DNA from 2 places in the Streptomyces sp. NPDC056527 genome. Region 2 is predicted to be linked to the other one. Evidence: riboswitches for the same ligand, from Rfam matches in the RefSeq annotation. Region 2 holds a riboswitch; the other holds the start of a gene.

Region 1 (4,605 bases), on a different contig from region 2:
GCTCCGCCGGAGTTTTGCCTCTGAGGCAAGAAACTTGCCTCAGAGGAAAGATCCTGGCGGAATGGAGGCATGGAGCACCTCCCCGGGGAGCCGTCCCCGGACCCCGCCGCACCGGACGCGCCCGAGGCCCTGCCGGACGTCGCGCCCCAGCTGCGAGCCCTGCGCCGACGGCGCGGGCTGACCCTGGAGGCCGCCGCCCAGCGGGCCGGTCTCTCCCCGGCCCATCTCTCCCGGCTGGAGACGGGCCGCAGGCAACCCTCGCTGCCCATGCTGCTCGCTCTCGCCCGCATCTACGGTACGACGGTCGCCGAGCTCCTGGGCGAGGTTCCGCCGGAGCGTGATCCGGTCGTCAGGGCGGGCCGGTCAGAGCCCGTCGAGGCCGACGGCTGGATCTACCGCCAGGCCGGCGGACCCGGTCGTGCGATGCAGGCGCTTCGGGTCCATGTGCCGTACGCCACCCGGAGCGACATCGTGCGCGTCCATCCCGGGGAGGAATGGCTCCACGTCCTCGAAGGTCAGGTGCGCCTCGCACTCGGCGACACCGTGCACGTCCTGGATCCCGGGGACAGCGCGCACTTCGACTCGCTCACCCCGCACCGCATCGGAGCCGCCGGCCGCGGCGGGGCCGAGCTGCTCTTCGTCCACACGCTGATGCAGAGCCCCGCCGCCGAGCTGTGCCTCGGCGACGGAACCCCGCATCTGCGCTGAGCCCTTCGGAAGGGTCGGATATGTCCGAGAAGTCCGCACCTGTCACCGGTGAAGAGCGCGACGGGGGCAAGTTCCCCAAGGGTCTTGTGCTCCGGCTCTTCGCCTATCTGGTGGCCGGGCACCTCTTCGCCGGTTTCCTCTACCTGCTGTTCATGCTCGGCGGGCAGAACCAGTAGCGGGCAGGGTCACGCCTCGGCGACGAGCCGCTCGCGCAGCCGCTCCCGAGTCTCGGGGGCGAGCGTGAGGCCGTCCGTGAGGTAGCTCTCGACCGTGCCCCAGTTCTGCTCGATCGTCTCGAACGCGGCCCGCAGGTACTCGACGCGCGCGTCGAAGAGCGGGCTGAGCAGCTCCATCACCTCGGGCGACATGGCGTCCGCGGCGGTGGAGCTGCGGCGCACCTTGTACCGGCGGTGCGGGTCGTTCGACTTCACGTAGTCGGCCTCGATCGCCTCGCGCTCGACGCCCACCGCGAGCAGCGAGATGGCGATCGACAGGCCCGCGCGGTCCTTGCCGGCCGCGCAGTGCATCAGCGCGGGAACGCTGTCCTCGGCCATCGCATGCAGGATGCGGCTGTGCTCCGCGGTCCGCTCGACAATCATCTTCCGGTACGAATCAGACATTCGGGCGGCCGCCTTGCCGTCGCCCAGGATGGCGCGGAGCTGCTCCAGCTCGCCCGTGCTGACCAGCTTCCAGAACTCCTTGCCGTCGGCCGGGTCGTTGAGCGGTATGTTCACATTTCGTACACCCGGAAGATCGACGTCCGGGCCCTCGACCTTCCGGTCCGCCTGGTTGCGGAAGTCGAAGATCGTGTGCAGTCCGAGGGTGGAGAGGAAGGCCGCGTCCTCCTCGGTGGCGTGCGCGAGGTGGCCGCTGCGGAAGAGGCGTCCGAACCGCACCGATCCGCCGTTCACGGTCGGCAGGCCGCCCACGTCCCGGAAGTTGCGTACCCCCGTGAGCTCGGGTTCGGTCGACGGGACCTGAGGCAGCTGCTGCGTCACGAGTGCTCCTGAAGGTTGGCTGATCGAGATCGGTTCCTCGGCCAATCATCCCGGGTGGCGTCGGCTGCGCACACCCCCGGGGCATGGGAATGGGTGTTCTGTCCGAATTGGGCCCTTAGGCATAACGCGCCCTGTTAATAGGGGAGATGGGTTCCCATGCGTGAGCAGCGTCATAAAAGTGACGGACCGTGCCTGATCGTTCCGGGCAAACTCCGTACCGGAAAAGGGGATCGAGGTTCCGCCCTCCACGGAGGGTGACCGGAATTCGGCGCGGATATCCCGGCCCTGAATGCGAGAGAAAAGTGGTGGCTTGTTCGCGCCGACCCCGCTCGTCTACGGTCACCGTCAATCCGGTCGGACCGCCGAATCCTGCCACCGCCCGGAATCCGCACCCATCCACGTAAGGCAGGAGCGGGGGACCCAGGTAAGTACGCCGAACCGGTCGATCCGGACGGCTTGGGGTTAAGCCGCGTGAGAACGCGGCCGGACATCTCCAGTCCGAACCCGACAGCTCACCTCGCAGGCGACGGAGAGGAATTCGCCATGCCCGCAAAGGGTAAGCATCGCCGTCCCAAGGCCAACCCGATCACGCGCGGATTCGTCGCCGCCGGCACCGGTGGCGCCGTCGTCGCCCTGCCGCTCCTCGGTGCGACCGGAGCCCACGCCGCCGACAAGGGCGCCCCGACCGTGACGCCCGAGCAGGCCGTCGCCGCCGTCGCCGCCGCTCCCGCGAAGGCCCCGGCCGCCGACAAGGCCGCCAAGCCGAAGACGTACTCCGTCGTGCGTGGCGACTACCTGTCGAAGATCGCCTCCGAGCACCACCTGGCGGGTGGCTGGAAGAAGCTCTACGAGGACAACCGCCAGGTCGTCGGCGGGAACCCCTCGCTGATCCTTCCCGGCATGAAGCTCACCCTCGGCGCCAAGTCGACGGCCAAGGCCGCCGCGCCCAAGGCCGCCCCGAAGGCCGCGCCCAAGGCGGAGAAGTCCTCCACCGGTTCGGGCGAGCGCAGCTCGCGCAGCAGCGACCGCGGCACGGTCGAGTCCACCCAGGCCCCGGCGTCCACGCCGGCGCAGGCCGCCCCCGCCAAGGCCGCGTCCTCCGGCTGGGTCGCCCCGGTCAGCGGCGGCATCTCCACCCCGTACCGCGCCTCCGGCGCCATGTGGTCCTCCGGCTACCACACCGGTGTCGACTTCATCGCCTCCTCCGGCACCTCGGTCAAGGCCGTCGGCGCGGGCACCGTCTACTCCGCGGGCAACAGCGGCTCGTACGGCAACGAGGTCGTCATCCAGCACGCCGACGGCACGTTCTCGCAGTACGCCCACCTCTCCTCCCTGGGCGTCTCCGCCGGCCAGACCGTCACCGGCGGCCAGGAGATAGGTCTCTCCGGCTCGACCGGCAACTCCACCGGTCCGCACCTGCACTTCGAGATCCGCACCGGACCGAGCTACGGCTCGGACATCGACCCGCTGGCCTACCTGCGCTCGCACGGCGTCAGCATCTGACGTACACCCAGCATCCGAAGGGGCCCGGCACCTGTGTGCCGGGCCCCTTCGCGTACCGCCGTATTCCGGCTTGGCGGAATCTTGACCGGTGGCGTATCTCACCCGGCGTCAACCCCTCCTTACGGTCGCGTAGGTCACACCCATAAGGGAAAGATGAGTTCCCGTGGCAGACGATTCGAGATCAAGAGACATGGACGTATTCGGGTCGTACGCGGCGATCGGTGACAGCTTCACCGAGGGCGTCGGAGACCCCGGCCCCGACGGGAAGTACGTCGGATGGGCGGACCGTTTCGCGGTCCTGCTCGCCGACCAGCTGCCGGAGCACGACGCATTCCGATACGCCAACCTGGCCGTACGCGGCCGCCTCCTCGACCAGATCGTCGAGGAGCAGGTCCCCAGGGCGAAGGAGCTCGCCCCCGACCTGGTGACCTTCTGCGCGGGGGGCAACGACATCATCCGCCCGGGCACCGACCCGGACGACGTCGCCGAGCGCTTCGAGCGCGCCGTCGCCGATCTGACCTCGGCCGTCGGCACGGTCATGGTGACGACCGGCTTCGACACCCGCGACGTACCCGTGCTGCGCCATCTGCGCGGCAAGATCGCCACCTACACGGCCCATGTCCGGGCCGTCGCCGACCGCTACGGCTGCCCGGTCCTGGACCTGTGGTCGCTCAAGTCGGTGCAGGACAGGCGGGCTTGGGACGACGACCGGCTGCACCTCTCGCCCGAGGGCCACACCCGGGTCGCGCTGCGCGCCGCCCAGGTCCTCGGTCTGGAGGTGCCGGCCGACCCGGACCAGCCGTGGCCGCCGCTGCCGCCGCGCGGCACGCTGGAGGTGCGCCGCGACGACATCAACTGGGCCAGGGAGTACCTCGTGCCGTGGATCGGCAGGCGGCTGCGGGGTGAGAGCTCGGGGGACTACGTGGAGGCCAAGCGGCCGGACCTCATGCCTCTGTGAGCGCGGCGGGGACGCGTTCCAGGACGCCGCCCGCGAACACGTCGTACAGCGGCAGCGTCTCCAGATGGACATATCCGATGTGGCAGTCGCAGACGGCGAGGGGGCAGGCGCGTGGCCGCAGGGCCGCGCGGTACGAACCGTCGTAGAGGTTGCCGAGCTCGGCCTTCACGAAGTGGCAGCGTCGCACCGTCCCGTCACCGTCCACCGAGATCACCGACTCGCCGGTCCGGCAGGGGAGACCGGCCGAGGGGTGCGGACGACGGCTGTACGGGAAGAGGGGGTCGAGGGCCGTCCAGCCCTCGGCCTCCCCATCGGTGTACGTGTGCCCCTCGGCGGCGTTCACCCAGAGGTAGACCTCGGGTGGGAGATCGTCCCGCAGCCGCCGGGCGTGCTCCCGGTGATCGGGCAGGCCGACGATCCCGACGCTGAAACGCGTGC
Region 2 (4,605 bases):
GAGACGTACTGCCGCATCGGGTAGGCGAGTGCCACCACCAGCGAGCAGACGACCAGGGCGAGGAAGGCCGCGCGGCCGGTGAGCCGCGAGCGGCGGGCCTGGCGGCGGGTCTGGGAGCGGTAGACACGGGCGGCGGTCTGCTCACCGAGCAGCCTGATCCGGGTCGCGGTCGAGAACCGGTCCCGGTCCTTCGCGGCCATGTCGTGTCGCCTCCCCTTCTCCTGAGCCGGAAACCGTGCGTCCCCGCACACGGTACGGGACCGGGTGCGGGGACGTATGTACGACGGGCTGGACGGCCCTTGAGCCGGTGTCAGCCCTTGAAGCGCGGGAACGCGCTGCGGCCGGCGTAGACCGCGGCGTCGTCGAGGATCTCCTCGATGCGCAGGAGCTGGTTGTACTTGGCGACGCGCTCGGAGCGGGCCGGGGCACCGGTCTTGATCTGGCCGCAGTTGGTGGCGACGGCCAGGTCGGCGATGGTGACGTCCTCGGTCTCGCCGGAGCGGTGGGACATCATGCACTTGAAGCCGTTGCGCTGGGCCAGCTCGACGGCGTCCAGGGTCTCGGTCAGCGAACCGATCTGGTTGACCTTGACGAGCAGGGCGTTGGCGGTGCCCTCCTCGATGCCGCGGGCCAGACGCTCCGGGTTGGTGACGAAGAGGTCGTCGCCGACGATCTGGACCTTGGTGCCCAGCTTGTCGGTGAGGACCTTCCAGCCGGCCCAGTCGTCCTCGAACAGCGGGTCCTCGATGGAGACCAGCGGGTACGCGGAGACGAGCTCCTCGTAGTACTCGGTCATCTCGGCGGCCGAGCGGGACTTGCCCTCGAACTCGTACGAGCCGTCCTTGTAGAACTCGGACGCGGCGACGTCGAGCGCCAGCGCGATGTCCTTGCCGGGGACGTAGCCGGCCTGCTTGATGGCCTCCAGGATGAGGTCGAGCGCCTCACGGTTGGAGTCCAGGTTCGGGGCGAAGCCGCCCTCGTCGCCGAGGCCGGTGGACAGGCCCTTCGTCTTCAGGACGGCCTTGAGGGTGTGGTAGACCTCGGTGCCCCAGCGCAGGGCCTCGGAGAAGGACTCCGCGCCGATCGGCGCGATCATGAACTCCTGGATGTCCACGTTGGAGTCGGCGTGCGAGCCGCCGTTCAGGATGTTCATCATCGGAACGGGCAGCAGGTGCGCGTTCGGGCCGCCCAGGTAGCGGAAGAGCGGGAGGTCGGAGGCCTCGGACGCGGCGTGCGCGACGGCGAGGGAGACGCCGAGGATGGCGTTGGCGCCGAGCGAGGCCTTGTTGTCGGTGGCGTCCAGGTCGAACATGGCCTGGTCGATGAGGCGCTGCTCGGTGGCGTCGTAGCCGACGAGCTCCGGGCCGATCTGCTCGATCACGGCGAGGACGGCCTTCTCGACGCCCTTGCCCTGGTAGCGGTTCTTGTCTCCGTCACGGAGCTCAATGGCCTCGAACGCACCGGTGGAGGCACCGGACGGAACAGCAGCACGACCGGTGCTGCCGTCGTCGAGGCCGACCTCGACCTCGACCGTGGGGTTGCCTCGGGAGTCCAGGATTTCCCGGGCTACGACGACGTCGATGGACGGCACGAGCATCTCCTTCTGGGATGTGACGCTAGATGTGACGCTTGCTGTGCAGGGTCGCTTTGGCCTTGCGCCAAGAGCCTAACCGGCTCCGGGGCTCCCGCCCGCCCGGCGCCCGCCCCCTGGGACGAAAAAGGACCCGAGGGCAGGTATCCCGGGGCAAAACACCCCAGACCTACTCACCGGTAACGCGGATGGCCGGCCTGCGGGAACCCCTGCGCACAGGGGCCCGGGAAACGCGGAACCCCGGCCCGGCACACACGGGGGAGGGTGTGCCGGGCCGGGGTGGTCACCGCGGGAGGGTCGGAGGGGCCGCGTGAGCCGCCGGACTCACGCGAACCGCCGGGCTCACTTCAGGTGAAGCTGCTGGCCCGGGTAGATCAGGTCGGCGTCCTCGACGACGTCCTTGTTCAGCTCGAAGAGCTTCTCCCAGCCGCCCTCGATCTTCTTGGCGGCGGCGATCTTGCTCAGGGTGTCGCCGGCGACGACCTTGTACTCGCCGTCACCCTTCGCGACCTTCTTGCCGGTGGGGGTGGTGACGGTCTTCGCCTCGGCCTTCGGCGCGGTCCGCTGCTCGCTGCGGGTCGTCGGCTGCTCGGCCTTGCGCTCGGGCTTGGCAGCCGGAGCGGGCTTGGCCGGAGCGGTCTCGGCGGCGCCGGTGTAGGCGGCGCCGGAGAGGCCCACGCCACAGCTCGGCCAGGCACCCTTGCCCTGGCCGGCCAGGACCTTCTCGCCGATCTGGATCTGCTGCGACTTCGAGGCCTGGTCGGCGCTGGCGGCGAACGCGGTGCCGCCGTAGGCCGCCCAGGTGGAGGCGGAGAACTGCAGGCCACCGTAGTAACCGTTGCCGGTGTTGATGGCCCAGTTGCCACCGGACTCGCACTGGGCGACGGCGTCCCACTCGGAGGCGGTCGCGGCCGAGGCGGACCCGGCGGCCATCAGCGGCGCGGCGACGGCGACACCGGCGATGCCGGCGAGGGCGACGGCGCGGGTGGCCTTGGAGGCACGACGGTGTTTGCCCTTGGCGGAAAACAGCATGGGGGATCTCCTCACCGACGCCTACGAGGTGAGCTGTCGGGTTCGGGCCATGTGAGTTGCCCGGCCGCGCGACCTAGCGCGCGGCTTCACCCCAAGCCGCTCCGTCGGCCGTCTGTCTCAACGGCCGGGGGCGGCACTTACCTTGGGTCCCCCGCTCCTGCCTTCGGCGCATGACGCGACGACTGTTCCCATCGGCCGACGGCAGGATTCGGCGTATCGGTCGACGGGGCCCGCGGTGGCGAGCGGTGCTGACCGTAGACACAGACCCCGTCGAAGTTCAAAGACACCCATTGGGGAAATATCGCCCGTACCCACTTCGGGACGAAGGGTGTTTACGCAGGTGAGAGATGACGGAAGCAAACTTTGCGGACGCGATATGCCAGTTGAGGCAAAGAGACCCATGTCTCAGTTGCACAGAACCGGACATACAGTCCCGAACTAACCCTTCGCCGGGAGGAGATCGATCGTCAGATCCAGGCTCTGGCCAGGGATGATGAGGTCGGGATCGGCACCCACCGTCGAGCGGTTGGCGTCGTAGAGCGCACCCCAGCCGCCCGGGAGTTCGTTCTCCCGTGCAATGTCGGTGAGGTTGTCGCCCGGCTGGACGGTGTATTCGCCCGAAGCGCCCTTGGTGTCCGTGACGCCCTTCGAGCCCTTGTTGCCCTCGGCGTCCTCTGCACCCGATACATCCGTACTGTCCGACTTATCCCCATCCTCGCCCGGGGTCGCTTCACCTGTCGGCGCGTCAGTCGGCGTGTCCGTCGGTGCGGCATGACGACCGTTTTCGCCACTCTTGCCCGGATTGCCCGTCTCCTCCGGGGCCGCGTCGCCGCGGTGCTTGCCGGTGCCGGGAGCAGCCGGCTCGGAGGGCGTGACGGACGCGTCGGGGGTGGCGGTCGGGTCCGACGTCGTGGGCGAGGTCGTCCCAGGGTTGGTGGTCTCGGGTGCGGTGGCCCCGGGGGTGGCCGGAAGGCCGTCCGTGCGGTTCGACTCCGCCACGGGACCCGTGGACTCCTCCGGCGTGACCGCCGGCCCGGGGTCGACGCCGGGAGAGGTGCCGTCGTTCTTCAGTCCGGCGATCGGAGCACAGGTGGCCCACTGCGTGGAGCCGGCGGCGAGCGCCTTGTCGGCCACCGCGATCTGCTGGGCGCGGCTCGCCAGATCCGCACTGGTCGCGTACGCCAGACCGCCGTACGCCTCCCAGGTCTCCTGCGTGAACTGGAGTCCGCCGTAGAGGCCGTTGCCGAAGTGCGCGCTCCACAGGCCGCCCGTCTCGCACTCGGCCACCCGGTCCCAGGTGGCGGCGTCGGCGGCGGAGGCGGAACCCGCGGCGAGCAACGGCAGCGCCAGGGCGGATCCGGTCACGCCTGCGGCGACGACTATGGCGGGGGCCTGGCGGGGTCTGCGGTGTCGTCCGTTCCCGGAGCGCATACGGAGGGCCTTTCGCGTGACTGCTGAGATGACGGTGAACGTAGCGGCATTCGAACGTCAGTAACAAGTCGATGCAGCGGAGATCACGTAAAAGTCACAGTCTTGACGATGCGTCAGCTCACAACTCGGGTGAACTCGACCGGAAGCGTGCGCAATCCACGCATGATGAGGCCACCGCGCCACCGCAGATCGGCCGGATCCCCGGCAAGTCGGAGGTCCGGCAGGCGAGTCAGGAGCGTCGCGAGGGCGATCTGTCCCTCCAGCCGGGCGAGCGGGGCACCGATGCAGTAGTGGATGCCGTGCCCGTACCCCAGGTGCTGGTTGTCGCGCCGGGACAGGTCGAGGGTGTCCGGCTCGTCGAAGCGCGCCGGGTCACGGTCGGCGGCCGCGAGCACGACCAGGACGGGGTCGCCCGCCGGGATCTCCTGCCCGCCGATGGTCAGCGGCTCCATGGCGTACCGCCAGGTCGCCAGCTCCACCGGTCCGTCGTAGCGCAGCAGCTCCTCGACACCGGTCTCCAGGAGGTCCCGTTCCCCGGCCGCGAGCGAGGC

Evidence for each region. A riboswitch is a leader RNA that binds a small molecule or an ion and turns the genes downstream of it on or off. The one in region 2 is predicted to bind cyclic di-AMP.
Region 1: linked by a shared signal. The riboswitch ahead of ACFQ7Q_RS09440 (peptidoglycan DD-metalloendopeptidase family protein) and the one ahead of ACFQ7Q_RS30915 (transglycosylase family protein) in region 2 are both predicted to bind cyclic di-AMP.

What each region holds. Positions count from the first base shown of each region.
Region 1 is NZ_JBHTTQ010000012.1:36,105-40,709, forward strand. It holds gene ACFQ7Q_RS09425 (XRE family transcriptional regulator) at 70-708, shown strand; gene ACFQ7Q_RS09430 (DUF6126 family protein) at 729-884, shown strand; gene ACFQ7Q_RS09435 (tyrosine-protein phosphatase) at 894-1,706, opposite strand; cyclic di-AMP (ydaO/yuaA leader) riboswitch at 2,057-2,245, shown strand; gene ACFQ7Q_RS09440 (peptidoglycan DD-metalloendopeptidase family protein) at 2,250-3,209, shown strand; gene ACFQ7Q_RS09445 (SGNH/GDSL hydrolase family protein) at 3,373-4,167, shown strand; gene ACFQ7Q_RS09450 (STM4011 family radical SAM protein) at 4,154-4,605, opposite strand, start outside.
Region 2 is NZ_JBHTTQ010000097.1:18,001-22,605, reverse strand. It holds gene ACFQ7Q_RS30925 (septum formation initiator family protein) at 1-200, opposite strand, end outside; gene eno (phosphopyruvate hydratase) at 311-1,597, opposite strand; gene ACFQ7Q_RS30915 (transglycosylase family protein) at 1,934-2,623, opposite strand; cyclic di-AMP (ydaO/yuaA leader) riboswitch at 2,627-2,802, opposite strand; gene ACFQ7Q_RS30910 (transglycosylase family protein) at 3,062-4,054, opposite strand; gene ACFQ7Q_RS30905 (cytochrome P450) at 4,168-4,605, opposite strand, start outside.